Regions from separate parts of the Marinomonas sp. THO17 genome, predicted to be linked through region 4. Evidence: predicted binding sites of a transcription regulator. Region 4 holds the regulator's gene; each other region holds the start of a gene.
The links. Region 4 encodes sigma-54, which starts transcription at its own class of promoters, with help from an activator protein. Its sites were predicted from a motif close to TGGCACNNNNNTTGCTNT; they were not measured.

Region 1 (4,193 bases), 240 kb from region 4:
ATTCTTCTGTGGTCACAGTAAACTTGGCTTTTTGGTAATTTCTGAAACCATCCACCAAAGGCTCCAAGACTGAAAAGGATTCCACATCTGTCTGTTCTTGTGTCGCATCACCACGACCCGGTGTAAACGGCACCTCAATATCGTAACCTGCAGCTTTAACCGCTTTTTCCACACCAACCGAACCCGCTAACACAATCAAATCGGCTAAAGAAATCTGTTTACCACTGGTCTGCGCTCGGTTGAATTCTGCTTGTATGGCTTCTAACTCTCCTAGCACAATTGCCAATTTAGCAGGTTCATTCACCGCCCAATCTTTTTGTGGAGCCAAACGAATTCGAGCACCATTGGCGCCACCACGCATGTCAGAACCACGATAAGTAGACGCCGAAGCCCAAGCTGTTGACACCATTTGTGCAACTGATAGGCCGCTTTGAGAAATCTTTTCCTTCAAAGAAGCAATATCCTTTTCATCAACGACAGAATTTGTGTTTTTTGGGATAGGATCTTGCCAAATCAATTCCTCACTTGGTACCAAAGGTCCTAGGTAACGCTCAATCGGCCCCATATCACGGTGTGTTAATTTAAACCAAGCTCGGGCAAAAGCATCTGCTAACTGGTCTGGGTTCTCGTAGAAACGTTGCGAAATTTCTGCATAGACAGGATCAACTTTTAGAGCCATGTCAGCCGTCGACATCATAGGCGCATGACGTTTCGTCGCATCATGTGCATCAGGCACCGCATCGGCTAGAGCGCCACCCTTTGGCGTCCATTGCTGCGCCCCAGCAGGACTGGTGGTTAATTCCCACTCATTGTTCAATAGGGTGTCAAAATAACCGTTATCCCATTGAATTGGATTCGGCGTCCAAGCGCCTTCCAAACCACTGGAAATGGTATCTACACCATGCCCACTACCCTGACTGTTGCGCCAGCCAAAACCTTGTTCGGCAATGTCTGCCGCTTCTGGATCTGGGCCCACCTGAGCAGCATCACCGGCACCATGAGTTTTACCAAAGGTGTGACCACCAGCCACCAAAGCTACAGTTTCTTCGTCGTTCATCGCCATGCGTTCAAAAGTATCACGAATATCAAACGCCGATGCCAATGGATCAGGTTGGCCATTTGGCCCTTCTGGGTTAACGTAAATTAAGCCCATTTGTACTGCCGCAAGAGGATTTTCCAATTCGCGCTCACCTGAATAACGTTCGTCATCTAACCAAGTAGTTTCCGTTCCCCAATAAATATCGTCTTCTGGTTCCCATACATCCACACGGCCACCCGCGAAGCCAAAGGTTTTAAAGCCCATTGACTCCAACGCGCAATTGCCCGCAAGAATCATTAAGTCTGCCCAGGAAATCTTACGACCGTATTTTTGTTTAATTGGCCATAAAAGGCGACGCGCTTTGTCTAGGTTAACATTATCCGGCCAGCTATTAAGTGGTGCGAAACGCTGGGTGCCAGAACTGGCGCCACCACGACCATCTGCGGTTCGATAAGTACCGGCACTGTGCCAAGCCATACGAATAAAGAAAGGACCATAATGTCCATAATCTGCAGGCCACCAATCTTGTGAGTCCGTCATCAAGGCATACAGATCTTGTCGCACTGCCTCTAAATCCAAACTGTTAAAAGCTTCAGCATAATCAAAGTCGCCCCCCATTGGGTTCGACTCTTGCGAGTGTTGGTGCAGAATTTTAAGGTTCAGCTGATTGGGCCACCAATCTTTATTAGTGGTACCACGGCTTGCGGTTTGTGTTGCCATTCCAGCCCCATGGGGAAATGGGCATTTGCTTTCATTAGACATAACCTTCTCCTACTTTTTTATTTTCCTAAGTTGGTGACTGAACTTACTCAGGATAACGGCAATAAAATGGATGCAAGTGGATTACTCCACATCGTTCTAATATTTATAGGACTATTAGCTAACAACATCTAATAAATAAAAACTAACGATGTGATAGGCTTGCTCCAATTAACGTCATAAATCGGTGCATTAAGCGACTGATTTTTTCATAGCTATAAAGCAAGATAGAAGGAAGTTGTCTAGATTGCCTAAGATGATTGCACATTTATTGGTCATATTGCCAAAAATCTTTCCATCTTCTATTCATTTTTAAAACTGGTTCATAAGTTGCTTATCAATAATCTGTAAGTATCAATAAGATGCATTAGGAGAGTGTAATGAACCAATCTGATTATCCGTTATCTGAAGTGCCACAAAGTGCACGTCGTGGCTTATTGCCTATGGCGTTTGTGTTGCTGGGTTTTACCTTTTTCACCGCCACCATGTGGGCTGGAGGAAGCTTAGGTAAAGCTTTTTCTTTCTCAGAGCTCTTGTGGGTGATATTGCTAGGCAATTTCTTACTTGGCGCTTACGCCTCTGTGCTTGCTTATATTGCCTTTAAAAGTGGTTTAAATAGCGTGCTGATGGGGCGTTATTGCTTTGGCGAAGTCGGTAGTAAGCTGTCGGACTTCGTGTTGGGCTTCACTCAAATAGGTTGGTACGCTTGGGGAACCGCTACCCTTGCTATTGTACTGGTTAAAGTCACCGGTATCAGCGAAAGCTGGCAAACACCTTTGATGATACTATTTGGTATGGCCTTCTGTATTACTGCCATGATAGGTTTCAAAGGCATGGACATCTTATCGCGTTTTGCCGTGCCTTTAATGCTGATCTTTATTTTAATCAGCCTCTATACAGGCTTAGTGGATGTGGGCGGTATGGCTGGTCTACTAAACATAGAAACTTCAGAGAGCCTGAGCTTCACCGCTGCGGTTACCATAGTAATTGGTACTTTTATCAGTGGCGGCACGCAAGCCACCAACTGGAGCCGTTTTGCCAGCAGTGGTAAGGTTGCCATTATCGCTACTATGGCGGCCTTTTTCATTGGCAATGGTCTGATGGTACTGACTGGTGCTCTCGGCACTCTAATCTATCAACAAGCTGACATTGTGGATGTCATGTTAGCGCAAGGCTTTTTGGTACTGGCAGTGCTAATGTTGTTCATGAACATTTGGACAACGCAAGACAACACGATTTACAACTTTGCCGTAGCTGGCTGTAATTTGTTGCGCACCGATAAGCGTCGCACTGTCACACTGGTTGGCGCGGCCATTGGCACCCTACTTGCCGTTTTTGGCATGTACAACTTTTTGATTCCCTTTTTGATCTTACTCGGAACCTTTATCCCACCTATTGGTGGCATTATCATGGCGGATTTCTGGGTACGTCATAAGGGTCAGTACCCAAGTCTTGCATCCAGTCAACTCCCTGCTTTCCATTGGCCTGGATTAATAACCTATGTTATCGCCTCAGCCGCCGCATACGCGTCACCAGTAATGCCACCTATTGTGGGGGTAATCTCTGCCGTCCTGATCTATGCTGTATTGACTATGATTACTCAAAACCAACCTAAGACAGCCATTAAGCATTCATGAGCATCAGTTGTGCCGATATACCTAAACTACCTGGCCTTGAAAGCATCACCTTTCGAGCAGGGTTAACCGGAGGCCAACGCATAGTGCGTTGGCCTTATGTCGCAGAAAACGAATCCATTCAAGCATGGGTTAGCGGTGGTGAATTGGTATTTGTTACTGGTATCAATCATACCCGTGACGAAACCAACCTGTGTCAGCTTATTCATGAGGCGGCGCAAAGTCATGTGGCCGGTATGGTCATCTTAACTGGCCCTGAGTTTATTCAAAAAATTCCTAAGTCCGTATTGGAATTAGCCAATCATTATCAGATACCTTTATTTGAACAACCTTACAATTTAAAAATGGTGGTGGTGACAGAAATCATCAGTAACGCCATTGTGCAAGATAACTTACTAGGAAAATCTGTTCGCTTGTTTTTAAGCAAACTCATTAACGGCTTTCAACAAGCGCCTGAGCTGATTCATCTAAGAGCCAAGGATCTTGGTATCAGCAGTCATTCAGCCTTTGTTAGTTTATGTTTGAGTTATCGTCTGAAGGATGACACACAAGTCCCTTCTGCCAACACGCAGCTTCAACAACATCAGCACATTGAACAAGCGTTAGAAGCCCTGTTAAAACGCCGCCATATCGAGTGGCCAGTCTTGTCCGACGAGAAAGGCTTATTAGCAGTTTGGCCAACACAAAAAAATGAAATTACCGAACTCTATGAGGACCTAGCGCAACTGCGTGAACGTCTACAAATTCACTTTCCAGATCTG
Region 2 (4,193 bases), 1.3 Mb from region 4:
TACCAACCCAATTTGCAAAACTCAGATCATTCACTCACACACATTGTGTATGACAGAAAAGAACGCAGTCATCTTGCCGTACAGCAAGGCAAGTTTGCCGAAGAAAACTTCATTAAACCCTATCAAGCGATATTGCAGCAGTGGTCAGATAATTATGCTGTTTCATCACGTCAATAAATATGAGAAGAGAATGTATTATGAATACAATATTACCTACCTCAAGCGCTGGCAGTTTGCCAAAACCCACTTGGCTAGCACAACCGGAAGTATTATGGTCACCGTGGAAATTACAGGGTGAGGAACTGCACACAGGCCAGCAAGATGCGCTCAGAATTGCACTACAAGAACAAAAATTCGCTGGTCTCGACATAGTCAGTGATGGCGAGCAAACTCGTCAACATTTTGTCACCACTTTTGTTGAACATCTTGCTGGAGTGGATTTTGAAAAACGAAAAACCGTTCGGATTCGCAATCGCTATGATGCCAGTGTCCCCACTGTAGTGGGACCCGTGTCACGCCAAAAATCGGTTTTTGTTGAGCATGCCAAATTTTTACGTCAACAGACAAAACAACCTATCAAATGGGCTCTACCCGGCCCTATGACTATGATTGATACAGTCTACGATGACCATTATAAAAGTCGCGAGAAGTTGGCTTGGGAATTCGCCAAAATTCTCAACCAAGAAGCTAAAGAATTAGCCGCCGCTGGCGTGGACATCATCCAATTTGATGAGCCTGCGTTTAATGTGTTTTTTGATGATGTGAATGATTGGGGCATTGCCTGTTTAGAAAAAGCCTGTGAAGGACTGAGCTGTGAAACCGCAGTCCATATTTGTTATGGATACGGCATCAAAGCCAATACTGACTGGAAAAAGACGCTGGGCTCTGAATGGCGTCAGTACGAAGAAGTGTTTCCCAAACTACAACAATCCACTATAGATATTATTTCACTGGAATGTCATAACTCACATGTACCAATCGAGTTATTGGAACTGATTCGTGGCAAAAAAGTCATGGTTGGTGCGATAGACGTTGCCACTAATAAGATTGAAACGCCTGAAGAAGTCGCCGACACCCTGCGTAAAGCACTCAAATATGTCGATGTGGATAAACTCTACCCGTGCACCAACTGTGGCATGGCGCCTTTGTCACGTAAAGTTGCTAACGCCAAATTAAAAGCACTCAGTGACGGAGCGGCTATTGTTCGACAAGAAATTGCTTTGCAAAAACAAGCGTCGATTGCTTAAGGAAGGTACGAACAAGTCCACTGACTTCAGCGTGTGGATAACTCTCTTTTATTCGAGGCAAGTTTCGCTGTCCAATATAAGCATATTGGCAAGAAGCTTAACAAAGAATAAAGAGAGCTTAGCCCACGCCCTTCGGGTCTTTCAGAGAAACGCCCTCTCTGTGTTAAGAGTGATTGAAAGGTATTAACATTCCTGCTCACTCTTGCCTTGATAGGCCGTTTCTCTGATAAGACTGATGTTCAGAAGACTTATTCGCACCTTCCTTAACGTTTTAACCAAGGACAAGGTAAAGGCATCACTTGCCTTGTCCCCAGTTAGGCGATCAATTATTTGGCCAATATGACAAATGCCCCTCACTCTCCACTTTATTTGCAGCGGATCACTGTTGGCTTCAAATCACTGTTGGCTGCGGATCCATTGCCCTGCTAAACGACTCACATTCAACTGCACAAATAATGAGCAGGAAAGCCTTTTTTGATCCAATATCGACCATATGGTCAGCTAATGATTTTTAATCATTTCATAACTCTTTGTAATTTATAAGAAAAATTTATTGGCATAGTTAATGCAAAATGAATACTGATCAAATGGTCAGGAATGAATTCATTCTACCAAATCCCTGTTTTTATAAATGATGAATAACTAGAGAAGACAAGAGAGGCAATTATGGACGTAGGCGTATTTATCCCCATTGGTAATAATGGTTGGCTGATTTCAAAAACCTCACCTCAGTACAAACCGAGTTTTGATCTCAATAAAGAAATTGTTATGAAAGCAGAAGAATATGGAATGGATTTCGCGCTTTCCATGATCAAACTGAGAGGCTTCGGCGGTGAAACCGAATTTTGGGACTACAATCTTGAATCTTTCACCCTAATGGCTGGCTTAGCGGCCGTTACCAGTAAAATCCAACTCTATGCAACAGCGCCAACCTTGGTGCTCCCCCCTGCCATTATGGCACGCATGGCAACCACCATTGATTCCATTTCTAATGGGCGCTTCGGCGTTAACCTAGTAACTGGTTGGCAACGACCAGAATATTCTCAAATGGGCATGTGGCCAGGCGATGAGTACTTCTCTAGTCGCTACAATTATCTTGAAGAATACATCAAAGTCGTCAAAGAATTATGGACAACAGGCAAGAGCGACTTCAAAGGTGAATTCTTCCAAATGGACGATTGCCGCATGCTGCCAAAACCTTCCCGTGACATTCCGATTATTTGTGCTGGACAAAGTGCATCCGGCATGGAGTTCACTGCCAATCATGCCAACTACAATTTCTGTTTCGGTAAAGGCGTCAATACTCCTACCGCTTTTGCCCCTACCGCAGCCAGATTACAAGAAGCCGCTGCCAAAGCAGAACGTGATGTTGATTCCGCTGTACTCATGATGGTCATCGCCGATGAAACGGATGAAAAGGCTATGGCGAAATGGGAACTTTATAAAGAAGGTCAAGATTTTGAAGCTACAGATTGGATGACGGAGCAAGGTGCGGCGGATAAAAAATCAGGCAAGGATACCAATGTACGAGATATGACAAACCCAACGTCGGTGGTGAATTTTAATATGGGTACGCTGGTCGGTTCTTATGAAAAAGTCGCCGCTATGCTAGATGAAATTGCTACCGTACCAGGTTGTGGTGGCGTGTTATTAACCTTCGACGACTTTATCCAAGGCATGGACGATTATGGTAAGAAAATCCAACCGCTGATGAAATCCCGTCAACACATTCAGGCAGCGGCGGTTTAAACATGAGCATTGAAGAACTCAAATTATCAGGCTATTACGATGGCACTCAAGCTAATGAAATCATATTGCCAGCCAAACCTGAGCCATTAACCATTAATCTAAAAGAAACTGCCATTATCGTAGTCGATATGCAAAACGCATACGCCACCAAAAACGGTTACTTGGATCGTGCGGGGTTTGATATTTCAAGCACTGGCCCGGTGATTCAGCAAACCGCCAAAGTATTGGATGTGGCACGTAACGCAGGCATGCCTGTGGTCTACTTCCAAAATGGTTGGGATCCAGAGTACACAGAAGCAGGAGGCCCCGGCTCACCCAACTGGTACAAATCCAACGCCTTAAAAACCATGCGTAAGCAACCTGAACTCATGGGAACCTTGTTAGCAAAAGGCACGTGGGATTATGAACTGGTAGAGGAACTGGCCCCGCAACCTGGTGACATTGTTATTCCAAAAACTCGCTACAGTGGTTTTTACAACACCAACTTGGACAGCATGCTGCGCAGTCGTGGAATCAAAACCCTCGTCTTTACAGGCATCGCCACCAATGTGTGCGTGGAATCGACTTTGCGAGACGGCTTTTTCTTGGAATATTTTGGCGTCGTCTTAGCCGATGCAACTCATCAGGCGGGTTCGGAGTCTATCCAACAAGCTTCTTTATACAACATAGAAACCTTCTTTGGCTGGGTTTCTGACGTAGACACTTTTTGTGACCAAGTCGCAAAACAATCGACATAACAAAACCATTATCAATCGAGGAAACATTTATGAGTAAAAAATCCATTATCCCAGCAGGCACTGGTAAACCTCTTGCTCCATTCGTTCCTGGTTCAATGGCAGACAATGTTCTGTATGTGTCTGGAACCTTACCCTTTGATAAGGACAACAATGTGGTTCACGTTGGCGATGCAGCAGCGCAAACCCGCCACGTTCTTGAAATCATCAAAGGGGTAGTAGAAGAAGCCGGAGGCACCATGGACGATGTTACCTTTAATACTGTGTTAATCACCGACTGGGACAATTACGCAGCAGTAAACGAAGTGTATGCGGAATACTTCCCGGGCGAGAAGCCGGCCCGTTACTGCATCAAATGTGGTTTGGTGAAACCGGATGCCTTGGTCGAAATTGCCAGCTTTGCGCACATTGGCTAATAGAAAGTTGATCGCAGCAGCCTAGGAAAACCACCTAAGCTGCTTTT
Region 3 (4,193 bases), 1.9 Mb from region 4:
ATCCCACGACTGGCTTTGTAGATGCTCAGTTGAATAGCCTGCTTGTTGTAAATATTTTATGGATAAGGGATGCACTTCACCCACAGGTTGGCTGCCAGCGCTTTTGGCTTCGATCAGATTGCCTGACATGCCATTGGTAATGGCTTCAGACAAAATACTGCGACAACGATTGTGAGTGCAGATGTACAAAATTTTCATATCAACCTCATGGTTAGCAACAATGGTTGGATGCCGTTTGGCATGTTTTTAAAATATCTAAGGCTTGCTGATAATAGTCAGGGTTGTGTTGAGCTGTGTCCTGAATGACTTGTTTTGCCCACTCCGGTAGCTGCTCATGAATCTGGTAATACACCCATTTGCCTCGGCGTTGATCCTGCAAAATTCCACATTTACGTAGTTCTGCAAGGTGGCGTGAGGTTTTGGGTTGGTCTAATTGTAAGGCTTCTTGTAGATCACAAACGCAGGCTTCACCTGTCTGAGAAATCAGTAATAAGGTCTTTAAGCGAGTGTCGTCAGCCAAACATTTATAAAAAGCTAAGGGCGTCATAGTTTAAATATGTGATAAATAATATATGTGAAATTTCATATATATTTAATTGAAAGTCAAGCCCTAGTAGAGTTAGATGTACCCCTAATTAGGGCAGGATAGACCCTAAACTCAAGTAGATAGTATGCAGATAGGAGTCATAGCTTGATGTATTAGGTTACTATATATCGTTACTGTGAGTGATAAAAGATAACAGTTTGATAGGTACTTCAAGCAATTCTTCTGGCCCGTGTGGAATGCTGGAATCGAAAGATAAAGAATCCCCTTTTTCCATGTGGTAAAGCTTATTACCATGACGATACATGATCTCCCCTTCTAGAATATAAATAAACTCCTGACCGGGATGGGAAAATGTTGGGAATATTTCGCTTGCATCGTCCATCGTGATGAGAAAAGGCTCAACAATCTGAGTTTCACCGCGAGTGTAATTCAGTAGATGGTAAGTATGTCCTTTTTCTGTTCCTCTTCTTACTACTTCCATTCCTTGGCCTGCTTTTGTGTGTTGCGCCCCTCCTTCGGGACGGTCATAGTCGGCAAAGAGTTGTGAAATAGATAGGCCAATCGCATCACATAAACGTCCAAGGGTATCTAAGCTAGTCGATACTTGCGCGTTTTCTATTTTGCTTACCATGCCTTGACTGAGCTTTGCTATACGGGCGACATCGGCAATTTTCAGATTTTGAGCCATCCGCTTACGTTTTACTTGCATGGCAATATAGTCTTCCAATTTCAAGCGAGGGGATTGTTCTCTTTCTTGGCTAATTTCGCCCTCTTTAAGTGCTTTTATGTGTCTTGATGGTGCATCGCTTGTCATTTTCTTAAAACCCTTATTCTTCGTGTGCCCATTGTAGCAGCTTTTTTTTGAGCCATAGCCTAGTTGGCATAGGCTTATTTCTTTTTAGGAAAATAAATTTACTTAAAGAGAATGTCGTGGCAAGATATTTGCTTTCTTGTAAGGAATAATAATTTCCCTTTAGGAATTTTTCTAGCGAATAAGATAACAATCGCTTGCTTTGGATGTTCCATAAGTTGTCCAAATTAACTTAGGAGTAATGTAATGCAATATAACGAAGTCACAAGTTTTTTAGAAGCAAACAAAATCAAGTATGTACTTGCTCAGTTTGTTGACATTCATGGTGTGGCCAAAACTAAATCGGTACCGGCAAAAAACATTTTTGATGTGGTTGAAGAAGGCGCTGGTTTTGCCGGCTTTGCGGTTACAGGACTGGCGATGGAGCCTCATGGTCCTGATTTTCTCGCTCGTGGAGATCTTGCAACCTTGAGTATTGTTCCTTGGCAGCCAGGTTATGCGCGTCTCGCTTGTGATGGTTATGTCAATAACGCCCCTCATCCATACTGCTCGCGCGTAGTGCTAAAAAAACAATTGGCGCGTTTGGAGGAAAAAGGTTGGACACTGAACACCGGATTGGAGCCAGAGTTTTATTTATTTAAAAAGGGAGAAAGTGGGCAATTACTTCCGGTGGATTCATCGGATACCCTAGACAAGCCATGTTATGACTATAAAGGATTGTCGCGCTCACGAGAATTTTTGGAGCGATTAGTGGAAGCGCTTCAAGCGGTTGATTTTGATGTTTATCAAATAGACCACGAAGATGCGAATGGTCAGTTTGAAATCAATTATACCTACAGTGATGCTCTTGAGTCCGCGGATCGTTTTACTTTTGTTCGTATGGCCGCGGGTGAGATTGCCAATGATATGGGCATCATTTGTTCCTTTATGCCAAAACCTGCAGCGGACAAAACAGGCAATGGTATGCACTTCCATTTATCCATCACAGATGAATCTGGTAAAAATTTGTTTGGTGATGACAGTGATAAGCATGGTATGGGGCTATCAAAAATGGCTTATCACTTTACGGCCGGTATTCTTGCTCATGCCAAGGCAATTTGTGCCTTTGCAGCGCCAACAGTGAACTCATACAAGCGCTTGGTGGTTGGGGGTAATAGTTCTGGGGCAACTTGGGCGCCAGCTTATGAGTGTTATGGTGATAATAACCGCTCTGCTTTAATCCGTGTGCCATATGGTCGCTTAGAATTCCGTTTACCTGACTCAGGTTGTAACCCCTACCTTGTTCATGCTGCTTTGATTGCGGCGGGTTTAGATGGCATTGAGCGTGAGCTTGATCCCGGTGAACCAATGAATATCAACCTATACGATTTAACCCTTGAAGACATTATTGCGAAAAACATTTCCATTCTCCCGCAGACCCTAGGAGATGCCCTTGATGAGCTTGAGAAAGACACGGTTTTTGTTGAAGCAATGGGGCGTGACATTGTCGAAGAGTTTGTGAAAGTTAAGCGTGCCGAGTGGGGCGAATATTTACGCCATGTTTCTGATTGGGAACTCAAACACTACTCAGAATTTTTCTAATTGCTATCTGTTAGCAGGATAATTTAATTAAACAGAGGTTTCTGCCATGTGTGGAATAGTGGGTCTTTATCTGAAAAACGATAAATATGAAGGCAAATTGGGTGCGCTTTTTGAGCCCATGTTGGTCGCGATGACGGATCGTGGTCCGGACAGTGCAGGTTTTGCAATTTATGGTGATGATGTTGCCTCTGATTGGGTGAAGTTAACCTTACGTCATCCAAGTGACTCTTTTGATTGGGCTGGTCTTGCAGATCAATTGGCCACGGCATTGGCTTGTGAAGTGGACTGGATGCAGAACGCTAATGTGGCGGTGCTGAAAGTGAAAGCAACGGAAATAAGCGTTCGTGATTGGTTTGCTGAAAATGCTAAGGATGTGTTGATTTTGAGTGCGGGCCAATCGATTGAAATTCTAAAAGAAGTTGGGCTGCCGGAAAACATTGCTGCGAAATTTAACTTAGAGGGTATGAAAGGCAGTCATATTATTGGCCATACTCGCATGGCTACCGAGTCGGCAGTGACGATGGAGGGTAGCCATCCTTTTTCTACTGGATCCGATCTATGTCTGGTGCATAACGGCTCATTGTCGAACCACAACCGCCTGCGCGATAAATTGAAGCGCGAAGGTATCACATTTGAAACCGAAAATGATTCTGAGGTCGCAGCTGGTTACCTAACGTGGCGACTGAATAAGGGTGATTCGTTAAAAGTTGCGCTAGAAAATGCGTTGAAAGATCTAGATGGCTTTTTCACTTTCACCATAGGTACCAAAGATGGTTTTGCCGTAATGCGTGATCCTATTGCCTGTAAACCTGCGGTATTAGCGGAAACAGAAGACTATGTGGCGATGGCCTCTGAGTACCAAGCTTTGGCTTCATTGCCTGGTGTTGAAAATGCCACAGTGTGGGAACCAGAGCCAGCAAGATTCTACATTTGGGAACGCAAGTAGTAGGGGAATAACATGAAAACATTTGATTTAGCCACCAGCAGCATTCGTGAACTTAACCAGGCCCTGCATGCTCAACAGACCTCTCTTACTGAAAAAGAATGGCGCGTTACCAATTCCAAGGGAGATCACAATATTGCCGTTGGTTTAGACGCGGATTTGCAGGTCGATATCCACGGTCATGCTGGTTACTTCTGTGCTGGCATGAACAAAACAGCCAGTGTCACGGTTCATGGTAATGCCGGCCAAGGTCTGGCGGAGAATATGATGTCAGGCGTGGTACGTGTGAAAGGTGACGCATCACAAGCTGC
Region 4 (4,193 bases):
GCCTCCATCAGTAGTGTGCGCAAAGGACATCACGATATCGCCATCGGCAATATCTTAGGTTCTAACATATTCAATTTAGCAACGGTATTACCCTTGCCTGCTCTGATAGCACCAGGCGTGCTAGATCACAGTATTTTAACTCGTGATTATCCATGGACACTTTTTTTAACACTGGCTTTGGTCATTGCCATTTTTGTCTTCAAGCGCACTAAGAGTAATAGCATTCCAAAATGGCTAGGACTACCACTACTGATCGCTTACGCTTTATACTTGTACATTCTAGGTACAGGTGGCCCAGCTTAATGACAACAAACAAAACATTTAAAGGTCTACGCAATATACTGATAATCGTTCTATTGTGCGCCATTATTACAATGCTAATTTGGTACAAAAATCTACCCCATACCAATTTAGTTGAGTCTGAGTCATTAAGTAGTACTCCAGATTATTTTATCACTCAGGTTGTCGCGCTGAGATATGATGCGCAAGGAAACCTGATTGAGCGAATCAATGCCGAGCAAACCCTACACTACATCCAAACGTCACGTACCTTATTGGAGAATCCAAATATAGATAGGTATTCTATATCTGGTAGTTGGCACGCTCACGCTTCGCAAGGCACTATTGAGGATGGTAGTAACGACATTTTGCTGTCGCGTAATGCAGAAGCGGTAAAAAAATATAAGCAATCAGAAGATGTGATTTTGCATGCAGACACTATTCATTATTTAGACCAAGATAAATCATTAACCAGCCAAGGAGATGCAATTCTTATCTCTTCTCAAGGCAAAACTTCTGCAGGCAAAATTATTACTTATATCAATTCTGAAGAAGTCGTTATGACAGGATCAGTACGAGGAAATTATGAAACAACTCACTAAATTATCTGGTTTAATTACTCTGATAACATTAAGTCAATACAGCCTTGCTCTACCTAACGACATTGAAAAACCACTAGAGATTCAAGCAGACGAAGCTTCCTTTGACCAAAATACAGGGCAAGCAATTTACAAAGGGAACGTCATTGTTAAACAAGGTTCGATTGAAATTCAAGCCCAGTATTTAAAAGTAATGAGCAACCCTGAAACTCGACAATTCAGTAGTTTAGAGGCTTCCGGCACTCCAGCTAAATTCAGCCAGCAAATAGACTGGAGTGGTAATATCGTTATCAGCAAAGGCAATGAAATTCATTACTCCACAGATGAAGGTAAACTTGAAATCATTGGTGAGGGCTACCTAAGTCGAATGCAAAACTCCATCTCTGCAGACTATATTTTATACATGATCAATGACGGCACATTCAGCGCTGAGAAAAAAGATTCCGGTCGTGTATCTATGACCTTACAACCACAAACAAGCAAGGCAAACTAATTCATGGCTCGACTGGAAGCAAAACACCTAGCTAAAAGTTACAAAAAACGCCCTGTTGTGAAGGATGTCTCCGTTGCTGTTGAATCGGGTCAAGCCGTTGGCTTGCTAGGCCCAAATGGCGCGGGTAAAACGACATGTTTTTATATGATAGTCGGTATGGTTGCCAATGATGCTGGGGGAATTTTTATCGACGACCAGGACATTACTCAAGATGCCATGCATGTACGAGCCCAAAAAGGGGTGGGATATTTGCCGCAAGAGGCCTCTATTTTCAGAAAAATGTCCGTTGAAGACAATATTTCAGCCATTTTAGAAACCCGTAAAGAACTGTCTAAAACTGAGCAGAAAGAACGTCTAGAATCATTGCTGGAAGAATTCAACATCACTCATATTCGTAAAAATTTAGGCATGGCCCTTTCTGGTGGCGAACGGCGTAGAGTTGAAATTGCACGTGCTTTGGCAATGAATCCTAAATTCATATTATTAGACGAACCTTTCGCAGGGGTTGATCCAATTTCTGTAGGCGATATAAAGCTGATTATTAAACATTTACAAGACAACGGCATTGGCGTTTTAATTACCGACCACAATGTAAGGGAAACGCTGGATATTTGTGACAAAGCTTACATTGTAGGCAATGGTTACATCATAGCTTCTGGTGATGCCAGTGAAGTAATTAACAACGAACAAGTAAAAAAAGTCTATTTAGGCGACGACTTCCGCCTGTAACCCCTTATCATTGTTGTAGAAAGGGAGTAGTATGCATAACTCGTTCCAATTATTTATTAAATCAGACAGAGTTGCTCCATGAAGCAGTCTTTACAGCTAAAGCTCGGTCAACAATTAACCATGACCCCGCAGTTGCAACAAGCCATTCGCTTGCTGCAACTTTCGACATTGGATTTAAAACAAGAAATTCATGAATTCCTTGAATCCAATCCTTTGCTGGAATTAGATGACGACGACTTAACCGCCATCGACTTACCAGCCAGCATTGAATCTAAAGTCGAAAACGATACAAGCAAAGAAAAGGCAAACAGTGAGTCAGCCGAAGAAGCCCGATTAGAATCAGAATGGACGGAAAGTATCCCAGAAGAGTTGTCAATTGATAGCAACTGGGATGATACCTATCAAAGCTCAGCCGCAGTAAGCGATGTGACTAGCTTCGATAATGAAATGGACTTTGAGAGTCGTAATGCTCCAGCAGAGAGTATTCAAGACCATTTAATTTGGCAGCTCAATCTTACTCACATGTCAGACCGTGACTTGGAGATTGCTTACGCGATTGTTGATTGCGTTCAGCCTGACGGTTATCTGAGCATGCCATTAGAAGACATTCTAGAATCTCTCACAGGTGATCTAGAAGACCTTGAACTGGATGAAATCCAAGCTGTTCAGCACAGATTACAACGCTTTGATCCGGTCGGCGTATGCTCTATTGATTTACGGGATTGTCTGCTAGTGCAATTAGAAGCTTTCCAAGACCACCCTTTATTCAGAAGCACACAAAACTTGATCAGCCATTATTTAAATCTGCTAGGCAGTCGAGATTTTGTGCAGTTAAGCCGTAAAACCAAGCTTAAAGACGAAGCGCTTAAAGAAGTTATTCACCTTATCCAACAACTCAATCCGCGCCCAGGTTCCGCCATTGATGAAGACGACACGGATTATGTCATACCAGATGTGTCAGTTAAAAAGCGTAACGGCATTTGGCAAGTCGAATTGAATAATGACGCTTTACCGCCGATCAAGATTAACGAAACCTATTCTGCGATGGCCAACACGGCCTCTACAGCAGAAGATGTAAGCTACATCAAAAATTCCTTACAAGAAGCTAAATGGTTTATGAAGAGTTTACAAAGTCGTAATGAAACTCTGCTAAAAGTAGCCAGCTGTATTGTGAGTCGCCAGATTGATTTCTTCGAACTTGGCGAAGAAGCCATGAAACCTATGGTATTACATGATGTTGCCGAAGAAGTAGGCATGCATGAATCAACTATTTCTCGTGTCACTACACAAAAATACATGCATACACCAAAAGGCATTTTTGAATTGAAATACTTCTTTTCAAGCCATGTTAATACTGCGTCAGGCGGTGAATGTTCTTCTACCGCCATACGCGCTATGATTAAAAAATTGGTTGCTGATGAACCTGCTAAGAAACCACTTAGTGATAATAAATTAGCAACCATCTTGGCGGACCAAGGCATTCAAGTAGCAAGACGCACCGTTGCCAAATATCGTGAGGCGATGAATATACCGCCTTCCAATGAACGAAAAAGATTGATTTAACAGGTATTAAGTATCATGCCATTAAATTCACTATTAAAAGCCGATCTGGTGCTTGCTAAACAAGACATTGTTAGTAAAAAACGGGTTCTTGAAAGTTTGGCGGAGATCACTTCTAACCGCCTACACTGTGATAATGAAGCTGTCTATGACGCCTTGTTGGCACGTGAAAAATTAGGTAGCACCGGCATAGGCAATGGCATTGCCATCCCGCATTGCCGTCTAGAATCTGCCAATCGTACGGCCGTTGTTGTTATGTCACTACAAAGCCCCATTGACTTTGACTCTGTCGACAAACAGAGTGTTGACTTGATCTTCGCCTTAATTGTGCCACCTCACGAATGCGATCAACACTTATCGACTCTAGCGCAAATTGCTGAATTGGCGCAGTCACCTGACGCACTAGCAGAACTTCGTAACGCAAAAACCAATGAAGAGTTATACACTAGCTTTGAATCTTTAATATAAGGATGAGACAGCATGCAGGAAGAATCCATTACTATTATCAACAAGCTTGGCCTGCATGCCCGCGC

Region 1: the regulator sigma-54 is predicted to act here: its motif matches at 2,118-2,135, upstream of codB (cytosine permease).
Region 2: the regulator sigma-54 is predicted to act here: its motif matches at 1,802-1,819, upstream of rutA (pyrimidine utilization protein A).
Region 3: the regulator sigma-54 is predicted to act here: its motif matches at 1,479-1,496, upstream of glnT (type III glutamate--ammonia ligase).

What each region holds. Positions count from the first base shown of each region.
Region 1 covers NZ_AP031575.1:3,880,543-3,884,735, reverse strand. Annotated here, with positions in the region: gene katG (catalase/peroxidase HPI) at 1-1,801, opposite strand, end outside; gene codB (cytosine permease) at 2,179-3,435, shown strand; gene ABXS85_RS18290 (PucR family transcriptional regulator ligand-binding domain-containing protein) at 3,432-4,193, shown strand, end outside.
Region 2 covers NZ_AP031575.1:1,484,177-1,488,369, forward strand. Annotated here, with positions in the region: gene ABXS85_RS07005 (DUF1852 domain-containing protein) at 1-177, shown strand, start outside; gene ABXS85_RS07010 (methionine synthase) at 198-1,247, shown strand; gene rutA (pyrimidine utilization protein A) at 1,914-2,996, shown strand; gene rutB (pyrimidine utilization protein B) at 2,999-3,733, shown strand; gene rutC (pyrimidine utilization protein C) at 3,763-4,146, shown strand.
Region 3 covers NZ_AP031575.1:2,061,016-2,065,208, reverse strand. Annotated here, with positions in the region: gene ABXS85_RS09825 (arsenate reductase ArsC) at 1-198, opposite strand, end outside; gene ABXS85_RS09820 (metalloregulator ArsR/SmtB family transcription factor) at 212-547, opposite strand; gene ABXS85_RS09815 (XRE family transcriptional regulator) at 708-1,361, opposite strand; gene glnT (type III glutamate--ammonia ligase) at 1,605-2,939, shown strand; gene ABXS85_RS09805 (glutamine amidotransferase family protein) at 2,986-3,885, shown strand; gene ABXS85_RS09800 (protein glxC) at 3,898-4,193, shown strand, end outside.
Region 4 covers NZ_AP031575.1:199,729-203,921, reverse strand. Annotated here, with positions in the region: gene ABXS85_RS00895 (calcium/sodium antiporter) at 1-303, shown strand, start outside; gene lptC (LPS export ABC transporter periplasmic protein LptC) at 375-881, shown strand; gene lptA (lipopolysaccharide transport periplasmic protein LptA) at 865-1,371, shown strand; gene lptB (LPS export ABC transporter ATP-binding protein) at 1,375-2,100, shown strand; gene ABXS85_RS00875 (RNA polymerase factor sigma-54) at 2,179-3,663, shown strand; gene ptsN (PTS IIA-like nitrogen regulatory protein PtsN) at 3,679-4,128, shown strand; gene ABXS85_RS00865 (HPr family phosphocarrier protein) at 4,141-4,193, shown strand, end outside.